One region of the Pseudomonas sp. S9 genome, then DNA from elsewhere that is predicted to be linked to it. Evidence: predicted binding sites of a transcription regulator. Region 1 holds the regulator's gene; each other region holds the start of a gene.
What was found. Region 1 encodes sigma-54, which starts transcription at its own class of promoters, with help from an activator protein. Its sites were predicted from a motif close to ANTGGCATNNANNTTGCTNT; they were not measured.

Region 2: a site for sigma-54 is predicted at 1,663-1,682, ahead of flgB (flagellar basal body rod protein FlgB). Genes of this name have one in related genera too.
Region 3: a site for sigma-54 is predicted at 1,850-1,869, ahead of nirB (nitrite reductase large subunit NirB). Genes of this name have one in related genera too.

What each region holds. Positions count from the first base shown of each region.
Region 1 is NZ_AFFX01000011.1:179,770-184,272, forward strand. It holds gene rapZ (RNase adapter RapZ) at 1-725, opposite strand, end outside; gene ptsN (PTS IIA-like nitrogen regulatory protein PtsN) at 742-1,206, opposite strand; gene hpf (ribosome hibernation-promoting factor, HPF/YfiA family) at 1,222-1,530, opposite strand; gene PSES9_RS0119580 (RNA polymerase factor sigma-54) at 1,711-3,225, opposite strand; gene lptB (LPS export ABC transporter ATP-binding protein) at 3,361-4,086, opposite strand; gene lptA (lipopolysaccharide transport periplasmic protein LptA) at 4,090-4,503, opposite strand, start outside.
Region 2 is NZ_AFFX01000001.1:7,699-12,201, reverse strand. It holds gene flgE (flagellar hook protein FlgE) at 1-6, opposite strand, end outside; gene flgD (flagellar hook assembly protein FlgD) at 51-728, opposite strand; gene flgC (flagellar basal body rod protein FlgC) at 750-1,193, opposite strand; gene flgB (flagellar basal body rod protein FlgB) at 1,208-1,615, opposite strand; gene PSES9_RS0100065 (bacteriohemerythrin) at 1,901-2,365, opposite strand; gene cheR (protein-glutamate O-methyltransferase CheR) at 2,473-3,300, opposite strand; gene PSES9_RS0100055 (chemotaxis protein CheV) at 3,439-4,374, opposite strand; gene flgA (flagellar basal body P-ring formation chaperone FlgA) at 4,448-4,503, shown strand, end outside.
Region 3 is NZ_AFFX01000009.1:89,378-93,880, forward strand. It holds gene nirB (nitrite reductase large subunit NirB) at 1-1,643, opposite strand, end outside; gene PSES9_RS0116655 (bifunctional protein-serine/threonine kinase/phosphatase) at 2,073-3,797, opposite strand; gene PSES9_RS0116660 (formate/nitrite transporter family protein) at 3,849-4,503, opposite strand, start outside.

The sequences.
Region 1 (4,503 bases):
TTGCTGGCCGCGAAGCGTGGCAACCATTTGCTCAGGTAGGCATGGATGTCCTGATACATGTCCTGGACATCCGCCTGGCTGTCAAGATAGTCAATAACGGGTTTCTCAAGCCCCGAGAAATCGCGTAGTTCAGCGCGCCAATACGGGTTTGGCAGGCAACGCACATCAAATACCACATCTGCGTCAACCGGCATGCCTCGTTTGAAACCAAAGGATTCAACCAGAAATGCAGTGCCCGGATCCGGCTTGTTCAGCAGGCGCAAGGCCAAGGTGTCGCGCAGTTGGTAGAGATTCAGGTGGGTGGTGTCTATCTTCAGGTCGGCCAGATCAATGATTGGCTCAAGCAGCAGGGTTTCATCGGTAATGGCTTCCGCCAACGACCGATTGTCGTTGGTCAGCGGATGGCGCCGGCGCGTTTCAGAGAAGCGTTTGAGCAGCGTTTCTTCGTTGGCGTCCAGGTACAGCAGGTCGCACTGAACATTGCGCGCACGGACTTGTTCAAGCAACTCGGGAAACATGTTCAAGTCGCTTGGCAGGTTGCGGGCATCGATCGACACCGCGACATTGGGGTGAGCTGAATCTTTCTGCTGAAACGCTCGTTCAGCTAGCTGGGGAAGCAAGCTGGCCGGCAGGTTGTCTATGCAGTAGAAGCCGTTGTCCTCGAGTACATCAAGGGCGGTGCTTTTACCTGATCCTGAACGCCCGCTGACTATTATCAAGCGCATGTAGGTTCTCTGTCGTTTAGCTGTTGTTCTGTACGTCGACAACAACCTGGTACAGGGCTTCATTGCTTTGTGCCTGGCGCAGTCGCTCACGGACGTCGCTGCGGTCAAGCATGCTCGCTATTTGACGAAGCAGCTCTAGGTGTTCATCCGTAGCGGCTTCAGGAACCAGTAGCACGAACAGCAAGTCAACCGGGGCGCCATCAATCGCGTCGAAATCGACAGCTGAGTCGAGCTTGAGCAAGGCGCTGATGGGGGCATTGCACGCAGGCAAACGGCAGTGTGGAATGGCAATGCCATTACCAAAACCAGTGGACCCGAGTTTTTCGCGGGCGATCAGGCTTTCGAAAATGTCTTGTCCATCGAGGTCGGGCAATTCGCGCGCAACCAGGTTGGCAATCTGTTCGAGAACGCGTTTTTTACTGCCGCCCGGCACGTTCACCAGGGAACGGCCGGGGGTCAGGATATTTTCAAGTCGGATCATAGGAGTAGGGCGATATCAACGGGCCATTGCGCCCTGTTGACGGTCGAGCTGCTTTTCCTTGTGCTTGATAAGTTGTCTATCGAGTTTGTCGGTCAGTAAATCGATTGCTGCATACATGTCATCATGTTCGGCGTTGGCGACTATCTCGCCGCCTGCAATGTGTAAGGTGGCTTCGATCTTCTGCTTGAGCTTCTCGACCTCCATAATGACTTGTACGTTCGTAATCTTGTCGAAGTGGCGCTCTAGTCGACTGAATTTTTCGTCGATGTACTCGCGCAGGGCGTCGGTCACATCCAGTTGGTGTCCACTGATGTTGACTTGCATACCGCTTTCTCCTTGTTGCCGTGTGTAAGAGACAGGCCGAGTTGCCTGCCGCCGGAACACTGTGGCGCGTAAGACCCCCAGTAACCGAGCCTGACACCTTTACGCCCTTAGTATGGCTGCTTTTAGCTAAGAGCGGGTCAGTTCGATAGTGATTGAGACGATCTTCCTGTTCATCAGCTGTTACATCAATCGCTTGCGTTCACTTGAAGGCGCGATACCGAGTGATTCCCGGTATTTAGCAACTGTGCGTCGAGCTACTTGAATGCCTTGTGTCTCCAGTAAACCAGCGATCTTGCTGTCACTCAACGGCTTTTTTGCATTTTCCGCTGCAACCAGTTTTTTGATGATCGCGCGGATCGCTGTAGACGAGCATTCTCCGCCTTCGGAGGTGCTGACGTGGCTGGAGAAGAAGTATTTCAACTCGTAAATGCCACGGGGGGTGTGCATGAATTTCTGGGTGGTGACCCGGGAAATGGTCGACTCGTGCATGCCCACCGCTTCGGCGATATCGTGCAGCACCAGTGGTTTCATCGCCTCGTCGCCGTAGTCGAGAAAGCCCCGTTGATGTTCAACGATCTGGGTCGCAACCTTCATCAGCGTTTCGTTGCGGCTTTGCAGGCTTTTGATAAACCAGCGGGCTTCTTGAAGCTGGTTGCGCATAAAGGTGTTGTCGGCGCTCGAGTCGGCGCGGCGCACAAAACCCGCGTATTGCGCATTGACGCGGAGTCGGGGCATGGCTTCCTGGTTGAGTTCAACCAGCCAGCGCTCGTTGTGTTTGCGCACAATGACATCGGGTACCACGTATTCGGGTTCGCTGGACTCAATCTGCGAGCCCGGTCGTGGGTTGAGGCTCTGGATCAATTCGATGACCTGGCGCAGTTCGTCTTCCTTGAGCTTCATGCGGCGCATCAGCTGGCTGTAATCGCGGTTGCCCAGCAAATCCAGATAGTCATTGGCGAGTCGTTGGGCTTCGGCAAGCCAGGGGGTCTTGACTGGCAGCTGGCGCAGTTGCAGGGTCAGGCATTCGCGCAGGTCGCGGGCGGCAATGCCTGAGGGTTCAAACTGCTGGATGCGGTGCAGGACGGCTTCTATTTCGTCGAGTTCGATGTCCAGTTCCGGGTCGAAGGCTTCGAGAATCTCTTGCAGGGTTTCTTCGAGGTAGCCCTGAGGATTGATGCAGTCGATCAGGGTAACCGCAATCAGGCGATCCTTGTCGGACATGGGGGACAGGTTGAGCTGCCAGAGCATATGGCTCTGCAGGCTATCGCCGGTCGAAGTGCGCGTGGTGAAGTCCCATTCGTCGTCATCGCTGCTGCTGGGCAGGCTGCTGGCGCTGGTTTGGTAGACATCTTCCCAGGCGGTATCCACTGGGAGTTCGTTGGGGATACGCTCGTTCCACTCGCCATCCTCGAGGTTGTCCACGGTTTGCGGAGCATCCTGGAAGCTGGTTTCCTGGAAATTGTCCTGCTGTGCAGGCTGCTCGGCGGTGGCGGTCTCGGCGCCGTCGGCCATGGGGTCCGAGTTGTCGAAGTCTTCGCCGTCTTCCTGACGTTCGAGCATTGGGTTTGACTCCAGTGCCTCTTGGATTTCTTGCTGGAGATCCAGGGTCGACAGTTGGAGTAAGCGAATGGCTTGTTGCAGCTGAGGAGTCATCGTCAGCTGCTGGCCCATCTTCAGGACTAGCGATGGTTTCATTGCAGACCTTATTTACCGGCGTCTTTGCGCAATCCACTACAGGGCGCCTGATGGGCGCCTCAAGGAAGCAAATTATATGCCCGAATTGCAGTGCTTTGCCTAGCAGTTGACGCTAATCGGTTGAGAAAAACCGGGTTAAAGGCGGAATTCATGGCCCAGGTAGACTTCTTTTACCGTCTGGTTGGCCAGAATCGCTTCCGAGTTGCCTTCCGCAATGAGCTGGCCGTCGCTGACGATATAGGCTGTTTCGCAAATATCCAGCGTTTCGCGCACATTGTGGTCGGTGATCAGCACGCCGATACCCTTGGCTTTCAAGTGGTGGATGATTTGCTTGATATCGCCAACCGAGATCGGGTCAACACCGGCAAATGGCTCATCAAGCAAGATGAATTTCGGTGCTGTTGCCAGGGCGCGGGCAATTTCAACCCGGCGTCGCTCACCGCCGGACAGGCTCATGCCCAGGTTGTCGCGAATATGGTGAATATGGAACTCCTCAAGGAGGCTTTCCAGTTCAGCTTCACGGCCAGCACGGTCAAGTTCTTTGCGAGTCTCAAGAATTGCCATGATGTTATCGGCAACGCTGAGCTTGCGGAAAATCGATGCTTCTTGAGGCAGGTAGCCAATGCCGGCACGTGCGCGGCCGTGCATGGGCTGATGGCTGACGTCGAGGTCGTCAATCAGGATGCGTCCCTGGTCAGCCTGCACTAAGCCCACGATCATGTAGAAGCAGGTGGTCTTACCTGCACCGTTAGGGCCAAGCAGGCCGACGATTTGGCCGCTGTCGATGCTCAGGCTAACGTCACGGACAACCTGGCGGCTTTTGTAGCTTTTGGCCAGGTGTTGGGCTTTCAATGTAGCCATTAATTACTGCCCTTGGGTGGGTTTGTTCTTCGGCTGGATCACCATATCGATGCGTGGGCGCGGCGAGGTCACCTTGGTACCTGTTGCGCGGCCAGCGTTGACGATTTGGCGCTGCGTGTCGTAGACGATTTTCTCGCCTTCGAAGGTGTTGCCCTCTTGAATGACCTTGGCTTGGTCAATCAGGACAATACGTTCATTGGCTGCAAAATATTGGATGGTCAGGCCGTAGGCTTTGACGATTTCTTTGTCTACCGCAGGTTTCTGCTCATAGTAGGCCGGGCGTCCGACTGAAGTGAAAACGTCGATTTCGCCTTTGGCATTCTGGGTAATGGTGACCGTGTCACCGGTGATTTTCATCGTGCCTTGAGTGATGACGACATCGCCGCGATAAACCGCAACACCTTGCTTGTCGTCAAG
Region 2 (4,503 bases), on a different contig from region 1:
CGCCATTGAAAACTCCTTTGCCGGAACAGCCGGCCATTAAATCGTGATGATTACTGACCAATTACCTGAACCTGCGAAAGCGGCACACTGCCCACCCCCGCCAGGTTCAACATGAGTTCGCTACCGCCCAGTGTGACGCTGTCAACGTTGGCTGGAAGCAGGGTGTACAGCCCCTTGGTTTCACCGGCATAGGTGGCTTCAGCCTCAAAGGTGTAGGTGCCAGGCGGCAAGAGATTGCCGCTCGAATCCTTGCCATCCCAGATAAAACTGATGTTGCCTGCTTCCTGCTCACCCAGATTGACCCGGCCAACCACCGAGCCCGCACTGTCTTTGACATTGACGTAGACGTTGCTGCTGCTGGTCGGCAGAATCAGGCTGGCCTTGAAGCTTTCGCTGGTATCAACCACCGCACTGTCGGTCGGCACAATCACCTTGCGCCCAACCAGCGACGATGCCTGCAAGGCCTGCGAAGACTGATAACCCGACAGCAAGGTGTCGACACTACCGTTCAACTGCTGAATACCTTCTACCTGGCTGAACTGCGCCAACTGGGCGATGAACTCGCCGTTACCTTGCGGCTCCAGCGGGTTCTGGTTGTTCAATTGGGCGACCAACAGGTTCAAGAACTCGTCTTTACCCAGTTCTTTGTCGGTGCCGGTGCTGGGCGATTTAATCTGCAGTTGATCAAAGACCGAACTGCCAACGCCACTGGTGCTATCGACGCTCATTTAGCGTTCCTCATTGATGGCTTACTGACCCAGGGTCAGCACCTTCTGCAACATTTGTTTAGCGGTATTCATCATTTCAACGTTGGTCTGGAAAGCCCGGCTGGCGGAAATCATGTCAGCCATCTCTTCGACCACATTGACGTTGGGGTAATAGACGTAGCCGTTTTCATCGGCAGCCGGGTGGGTAGGCTCATAGCGCGGCATCAGCGAGCTCTGGCCCTCAACAATCCCCAGCACGTGGACACGGCTGCCTGCCGCATCCTGCTCGGCAAACAGCGAACCGCCGTCAGAACCCTGGGCCTGATTAAACATGGTGGCAAACACCGGGTGGCGAGCGCGGTAGGTCTGGTCAATGTTCGAAGAAACCGACTCGGCGTTGGCGATGTTGCTGGAGATGGTATTAAGGCGCGTGCTTTGCGCGCTCATGCCGGTCCCGGCAATATTGAATACACTGGCTAGTGACATGGCATCAGTCTCCGTTAATCGCCGCGCAGGGCGCTGATCAGCCCTTTGAACTTGCTATTGAGTAGGGTAAAGCTCGCCTGGAAGTCGACGGCGTTTTGCGCGTAATTGGACTGCTCAAGCTGGGTATCGACCGTGTTCTGATCCAGCGAAGGGCTCATCGGGATGCGATACTTGAGCTCGGCTTCTGCAGTGGCCATGCCTTCAGCGCTGATATGGTGTGCATTGGTGCGGTTCAGGGCAAAGGTACCGCCCTGGGCCTTGGCATTCTGCTCGGCAAGCACTGAGGCAAAATCCAGATCACGGGCCTTGTAGTTAGGCGTGTCTGCGTTAGCCATGTTGTTGGCCAACACTTCAGCACGCTGAGCGCGAAAGCCCAGTGCCTGTTGGTGAATGCCGAGTGCGCTTGCGAAGCTGATACTCATGGTTTGTGCCCTTGCCGTTTGCCGAAGCAGTTTTCTGTGCAAGCAACAAAGCAAACCCTGTGCCAATTAATTTAGTCGTTTAAATACAATGACTTACGAATTAATCTTTTGAATATCCAAGCACAAGCGGCAATGGTTTTCCGCTTGCGGCAATGAGCCGGCCTGATCTTGGAAGCATGCTTGCCGCCCTGCACTGCCGGCGGCGAGGGTGCCGGAAAGACGGGCAATGAGCCAACATTGGCAATGAGGGAGCAGCGCCGAAACCGGTTCAGCGCTGCGGGAATATCAGCTAAAGAACTTGCGCATGGAGCGCGACAACCAGCCACTGGGCTGCCGGTCCTGGGTGATTCGATTCATGTTGTCGATAACGACCTTGGCGTAGGCCGCATCATCATTGCGGATGTGGTTGAACAGCCAACGCGACAACAGGTTGATCAATTCGTGGGTGATATCTTCACCGGCCTTGAAGCGCATGTTGTACTCGTTGACCTTGCCGATAAAGACTTCATGGACGCGCTTGTGCGGGCGGGTAAAACTGTAGCCGGACTCTTCAAGCAGCGACTCTTCGAACGCAAAATGCGAAAGCGTGTAGTCAACCAGGTCATTGAGCACATGCCCCACCTCATCGCGATTAAGCCCCTCCTGCTGCGCCACAATCAGCAGGTTGATCATGGTGACAATACGCCGGTGCTGGTTATCGATGACCTCTATACCGGTATTGAGGTCGTTTTGCCAAACAAGTAATTCCATAGCCCTGTCCTGATAGCACTCACTCGAGTGCCGGGCACTTTATCGACAGCAGGTGCCGCAGGGACTGACTTGAATCAAGGCATTGAACATTGCGACCAACGCCGACCCTATTTGACCTTGTAGATAATGCCCGGGCTGCACTGCACCATCTGATACAGATCAGGCAGTGCATTGAGCGCCTCGGAGGCGCCCAGAAACAAGTAGCCGCCAGGTTTCAAGGTCGCATGAATGCGGGTGAGGATGTCCTTCTTCACTTCTGCTGAAAAATAGATCAATACGTTGCGGCAGAACACCACATCAAACTTACCCAGGCCAGCAAAGCTCTCCAGCAGGTTCAGCGGGCGAAACTCAACACGACTCCTGATCGGCGCCTTGACCGCCCAGCGCCCCGGCGCCTTGGGTTCAAAGTAGCGCTGCAAACGCTCCTGCGACAGGCCGCGGCCGATGGCCAGGCTGTCGTACTCACCTGACTTGCAGTTAGCCAACATGGTCGGCGACAGATCTGTTGCAACGATTTGTGCACCACCGCGCAACTGGCCGATATTGCTTTTCTCGAACTCATCAATGGTCATCGACAGCGAATAGGGTTCCTGCCCGGATGAGCAGGCGGCTGACCAGATGCGCAGGCGCTGGCCCCCATTGGCCTTGAGCAACTCCGGCAAGACGCGCTTTTTCATCACCTCAAAGGGATAGGTATCGCGGAACCACAGGGTTTCATTGGTGGTCATGGCATCGACCACCTGTTCACGCAAACCACTACGCGGCATGGCCTGCATACGCTGCACCAGTTCGCCGAGACTCTTGATGTTGTTCTGTTCCATCAGCTTGTTGAGTCGACTTGAAACCAGGTACTGCTTATTGGTGCCCAGCAAAATTCCACAGGCTTTTTCGAGGAAGCTCCGGAACTGTTCAAAATCCAAATTTCCTGACGACACTCGTTTTGCCCCGCAAAATATTAGTGTTGATTAGTGAGACGCCCGGTCAATATAAACCAATCTACGCGGGCCTCTGATGCACCATCACCAGCTGAAGGCACAGACATCACCCAACCGCTGGTCGCTTTGGCTGGCAGCTTACTGGCCCTGATCCACCTTATTGATGCGTTCGACCACTCTTGAGGCTAAATCATCAGGCCGGAACTTGGCGAGAAAATCATCGGCCCCTACTTTCTTGACCATCGCCTGGTTGAAGACCCCCGACAACGAAGTGTGCAACAACAAATGCACGCCCTCCATCCGCGCATCACTGCGAATCGCCGTGGTCAGTGTGTAGCCGTCCATTTCTGGCATTTCGATATCGGAAATTATCATCAGCAGCTCATCCGCCGGACGCTTGCCTTCATCGGCCATTTTGCGCAAATAGTCCAAGGCCTCACGACCATCGTTAAGCGCAGTGACTTCCACACCAACAGTTTGCAGGCAACGCGATACCTGCTTACGCGCCACAGACGAGTCATCAACAATCAACACATGCTGCTTGACCGCCTTGACATGGGTTGCGGCGTCGACAACACCCTCAGAAATCGCTTCGGAGGTTGGTGACACCTCAGCCAGTACTTTTTCCACATCGATGATTTCGACCATCTGTTGATCGAGATGGGTAACCGCCGTCAGGTAGTGGTCGCGGCCTGTGCCTTTAGGCGGTGGCAGGATCTCTTCCCAGTTCATGTTGACGATGCGCTCAACCGCACTGACCAAGAAACCCTGGGTCTTGGTGTTGTACTCGGTGATGATTACAAAGCTGTTTTTCAGATCAGCCAGCGGTTTGCACCCTGTCGCTAGCGACAGGTCAATAATCGGGATGGTTCCACCGCGAATATTGGCAACCCCACGCACCACGGAATTGGATTTGGGCATTACGGTCAGGCGCGGACACTGCAGTACCTCTTTGACCTTGAACACATTGATTCCGTACAGCTGCCTGCCCTCAAGGCGAAACAACAGCAGCTCCAAACGATTTTGTCCGACTAACTGGGTGCGTTGATTCACCGAGTCCATGACACTAGCCATGCCCACACTCCTTAAAAAATGCGCCCGTAGAACTGAGGTTAGCAGGCGGCACGGGCCTTGCACGCTAATCAATATGACCGTAAAAACGACGTTATCCCGACAGACCTTGGCAAAAAGCTACCAACTGGT
Region 3 (4,503 bases), on a different contig from region 1:
TCGGTGATAGAGCGATTCCAGCAGGATGCGAGTACCGACCCCACCGCTGGCTTACAGATGTCGCAACCAAGATGGCCCTTGCCATACTTGCTCAACAGTTCGTCAAAACTCTCTATGCCCTCGACGCGCACAATCGAGTACAACTCCTGGCGGGTATAGGCGAAGTGCTCGCACAGGCTCTTGTCGACAACCACGCCACGGGCAGTCAACTCATGCTCGAAAACCTGCTTGAGCAAAGCTGCGCAGCCGCCACAGCCAGTCCCGGCCTTGGTACAGGTCTTGACCCCAGCAAGGTCGGCACAGCCATCATCAATCGCCGCGCACACTGCAGCCTTACTGACGTTATGACAGGAGCAAATAGTGGCCGTGTCCGGCAATGCATCGGCGCCCAATGCAGGCGCACCCTCGCCTTGTGGCAAGATCAAGCAAGCGGGATCAGCTGGTAGCTTGATGCCGTTTTGCACATATTGCAGCAAGGCATCGTAATAACTGTTGTCCCCCACCAGCACGGCGCCAATGGCATGCTTACCATCCGGCGAAACCACAAGGCGGCGATAGCTGGCCGTGGCCTCGTCGATAAAGCGATAGCTGCGCGAGCCGGCAGTAGCGCCATGCGCATCGCCAATCGAACCGACATCGACCCCAAGCAGCTTGAGCTTGGTCGACATGTCTGCTCCCATGAACGGCGAGCTGTCTTCACCGCATAGTTGCGCTGCAACCGCGCGAGCCATTTGATAACCGGGGGCGACCAAGCCAAAGACACTCCCGTTCCAGGCAGCGCATTCACCAATGGCGAATATTTGTGGGTCACTGCTACGGCACTGGCTGTCGATCGCCACGCCACCACGCGGCCCCAGCTCAAGACCACACTGCCTGGCAAGGGCGTCCTGCGGCCGGATACCGGCGGAAAACACGACCAGATCGGTCTCCAGAAACTCATCGCCAGTAAAGTTCATGCGGTAGCGATACTCATCACCAGCACTGATCGACTGCGTGGCGCAGGACAAATGCACACTCACGCCGAGCGCTTCAATTTGCGCCTTGAGCGCCAAGCCACCGTGATCATCCAGCTGCACGGGCATCAAGCGCGGCGCAAACTCAACCACATGCGCTTCCAGCCCCAGGGATTTCAGGGCATTGGCCGCCTCCAACCCCAGCAGGCCGCCACCCACTACCACGCCGCGACGTGCATTCTTGGCCGCAACCTGGATAGTGTCCAGGTCGGCCAGGGTACGATAGACCAAGCGCGACTCGCCCTCGGCGCCTTCGATTGGCGGCACGAATGGATAAGAGCCCGTGGCCAGCACCAGCTTATCGAACGAGAAACAACCATCGGCGGTGATTACCTCTGCTCGCTGGCGATCGATCTCCAGCACCGGCACCCCCAAATGCAAAGTCAGCCCCGGCTGCTGATAGAGCTCAACCCCACTCAACGCCAGTGACTCGGCATCACGGCCGGTAAAGTATTCGGAAAGATGTACCCGGTCGTAGGCCCGCAACGGCTCTTCACTGAACACATGGATCTTGTACTGAGCCAGGGCGCCGCGCTCAACCAACTGCTCGACACAATGATGGCCGACCATGCCATTGCCAATAACGATCAGGGTTTGTGGATTTTTCAAGGTTGCGACACTGGAGTTCATAGAGCACCTATCCAAGCCAATCAGGTTTTCAAAGCAAAAAAAAAGCGCCTGAAACCTTGCGGTTCCAGGCGCCTTTGCCTGTTCGTAAACGCTGGACTACAGGCTGCATGCCTGGCCTAGCGACTATTGCCCATGATCCTTGCAGATAGTTCGATCGCCTTTGATCGCCTGGGCCACCCACTTCTAGCGAGGGTATTGACTTAGTAAAAGCAAGGCTTATGCCACATTTTCAAAAGCGCTGCAGTAGGCGTCCTACACGGCTTTTGGCGGTGCTTATACAGCTCAAAGCAGGACTATCCGGAACTGCAATGGTGCAAATCCCGCTTGCGACGCACCAGACTAATGCCAAGCAGCATTGCCAGATACGCTTGGGGGCTCTGAAAAGCCAGTAAACCGAGGAAGTTACCGCTCTCCCTTTTCAGAGGCTCCTCAACCACCCCGGCTCAACAACCAGATAACCAGCACCGCCAGGAACGCCGACAGCCCTTTCCAAAACAACAAGGGATTACGCTCAAGTAATGGCGGCCGGTGCTTGCCGAGGATTTCCCGACTGGGTTGGCGCAGTTCGAAAATAAATTCAGAAAGTGCGGCGTAGCGCTTGCGCGGGTCAGGTTGCAGCGCTTTGTGCAACACATCATCCAGCCAGGCAGGCAGTTCGAGGTCATGGTCTCGCAACGGTTGGTAGACCAGGCGGTTCTGCGCCGCGCGGTTTTTGCACTTGGCCACCTCGGCACCATAAGGCAACCGGCCGCTAAGCATTTGGTAGATGATGACCGCCAGGGAGTATTGATCGGAACCTGGTGAACCGCGTTCACCGAGAAAATACTCAGGCGCGGTGTACTGCGCCGTGCCCAATAGCTGGTTGCGTTCAATGGGCGAGCTGATCTCCAGCAAACCGGCAACCTGTACCGAGCCAAAGTCGATCAGTTTCACGCCACCGCTGGGATCAATCATGATGTTGTCAGGACGTAGGTCCTGATGCAGCATTTCCAGGCGATGGAGGGCCTGCAAGCCTTTACCGATTTGCTCAGCCATGACCCGCACCAGCTCCAAGTCGGGCCGTGGATGGTCAAGCAGCCACTGGCGCAGCGTCCGGCCCTCGACAAACTCGCTGACGCTATAGAGGTAGTTGCGCTTGCGTGTCTGGGCCGGTGCCTTGAGCACATGCGGGCTGTCGATACGCCGCGCAACCCACTCCTCGCCAAGCAAGCGCTCCAAGTGCGCCAGGTCATGTTGCATATCTACCGAGGGAGCCTTGAGTACCACCTGGGCCTGGCTCTCGATATCTCGTGCCAGGTAAATATGGCTGCGACTGCTGGCGTAGAGTTCACGGATTATCTGATAACCGTCAAACAGCTCGCGTGCCTCCAGTATTGGAGCAAATGGCAGCTCGGTCAGTCGCTGCTGTAACTCGCTGGCGTCCTGCTGTCCCAGACTGTCGAGCCGGACGAGTTGCAGCGTGAGATTGTCATCGCTGCCCTGTTCATAGGCATGTTCGACAATCGCCCGGGCAGCGCTATCCAAATCCCCGGCCTCGGCGATCAACTCAACCACACGCGCAGCGCTGGTGAACTCGTAGACCCCATCGGTTGCCAAGACAAAGTGATCGCCCGGCTCCAACTGAAACCTGCGGTAATCCAGTTCAAGATGCGCGTTGATGCCCATCGCCCGGCTCAAATAGCTCTTGTCCCGGGAGATCCAGAGCCGATGATCCTCTGTCAATTGCTCAAGCTGGCCATCGCGCAGACGGTAGATACGCGTATCACCCGCATGAAAGATATGCGCGGTAGTCGACTTGATGACCATTGCGCTCAGCGTGCACACATAACCCCGGTCGAGGTCATAGCGGTACTGGCTCTGCCGCGTCTGCGCATAGAGCCAGGAGTTCGTCGCCATCAGCACGCGTTGCGCCGATTTCTTCACCGACCATGCATCGGATGTACAGTAATAATCGCCCAGAAAGCTGCCCACCGCAGACTCGCTGGCAATGTGGCTGACAGCGCTGCTGCTGATGCCGTCCGCCAGGGCAATGGCAATGCCTTTGCTTGACAGCTGCGGCTCCTGCGGAATGCAGATACCGTGAAAATCCTGATTGGTCGGCTTGCGTCCCCTGGTCGAGTATTGCCCTACCGAAACCTTGAGCTGGCTTGTCATGCGACTCCCTATACGCCCCGCCAGCACCTGGCTCGGGGCGTTATGGCGCAATTAACTGAAAGAGCGCTTAGGAGCCGTCCGCACATGGGTGGTGTACAGGGTCAGGCCGGTAAAAGCCAGGCCGCCAACCAGGTTACCCAGTGCAGTCGGGATTTCATTCCAGAGCATGTAATCCATTACCGAGAAATTACCGCCCATGATCATCGCTGACGGGAACAGGAACATGTTCACCACCGAATGCTCAAAACCCATGTAGAAAAACAGCATGATCGGCATCCACATGGCGATGGTCTTGCCACTGACGGTGGTCGAGATCATCGCTCCCACAACCCCCATCGAAACCATCCAGTTGCACAGCATGCCACGCAGGAAAATGGTCAGCCAGCCCGCGAGACCGTACTCGGCATAACCCAGGGTACGCGCTTCGCCAATGTGCGAAATTTTTTCGCCGATGACACCGGGGCTGGTAGAAAAACCGTAGGTAAAGACAAATGCCATCATGACTGCCACGGTTAATGCACCAGCGAAGTTGCCGGTAAATACCAACCCCCAATTGCGCAGTACGCCACCCAGGGTCACACCAGGACGCCTGTCGAGCAGCGCCAATGGCGTGAGTACGAACACCCCGGTGAGCAAGTCGAACCCCATCAGGTAAAGCATTACGAAACCAACCGGGAACAACATGGCACCAATCAACGGCATGCCA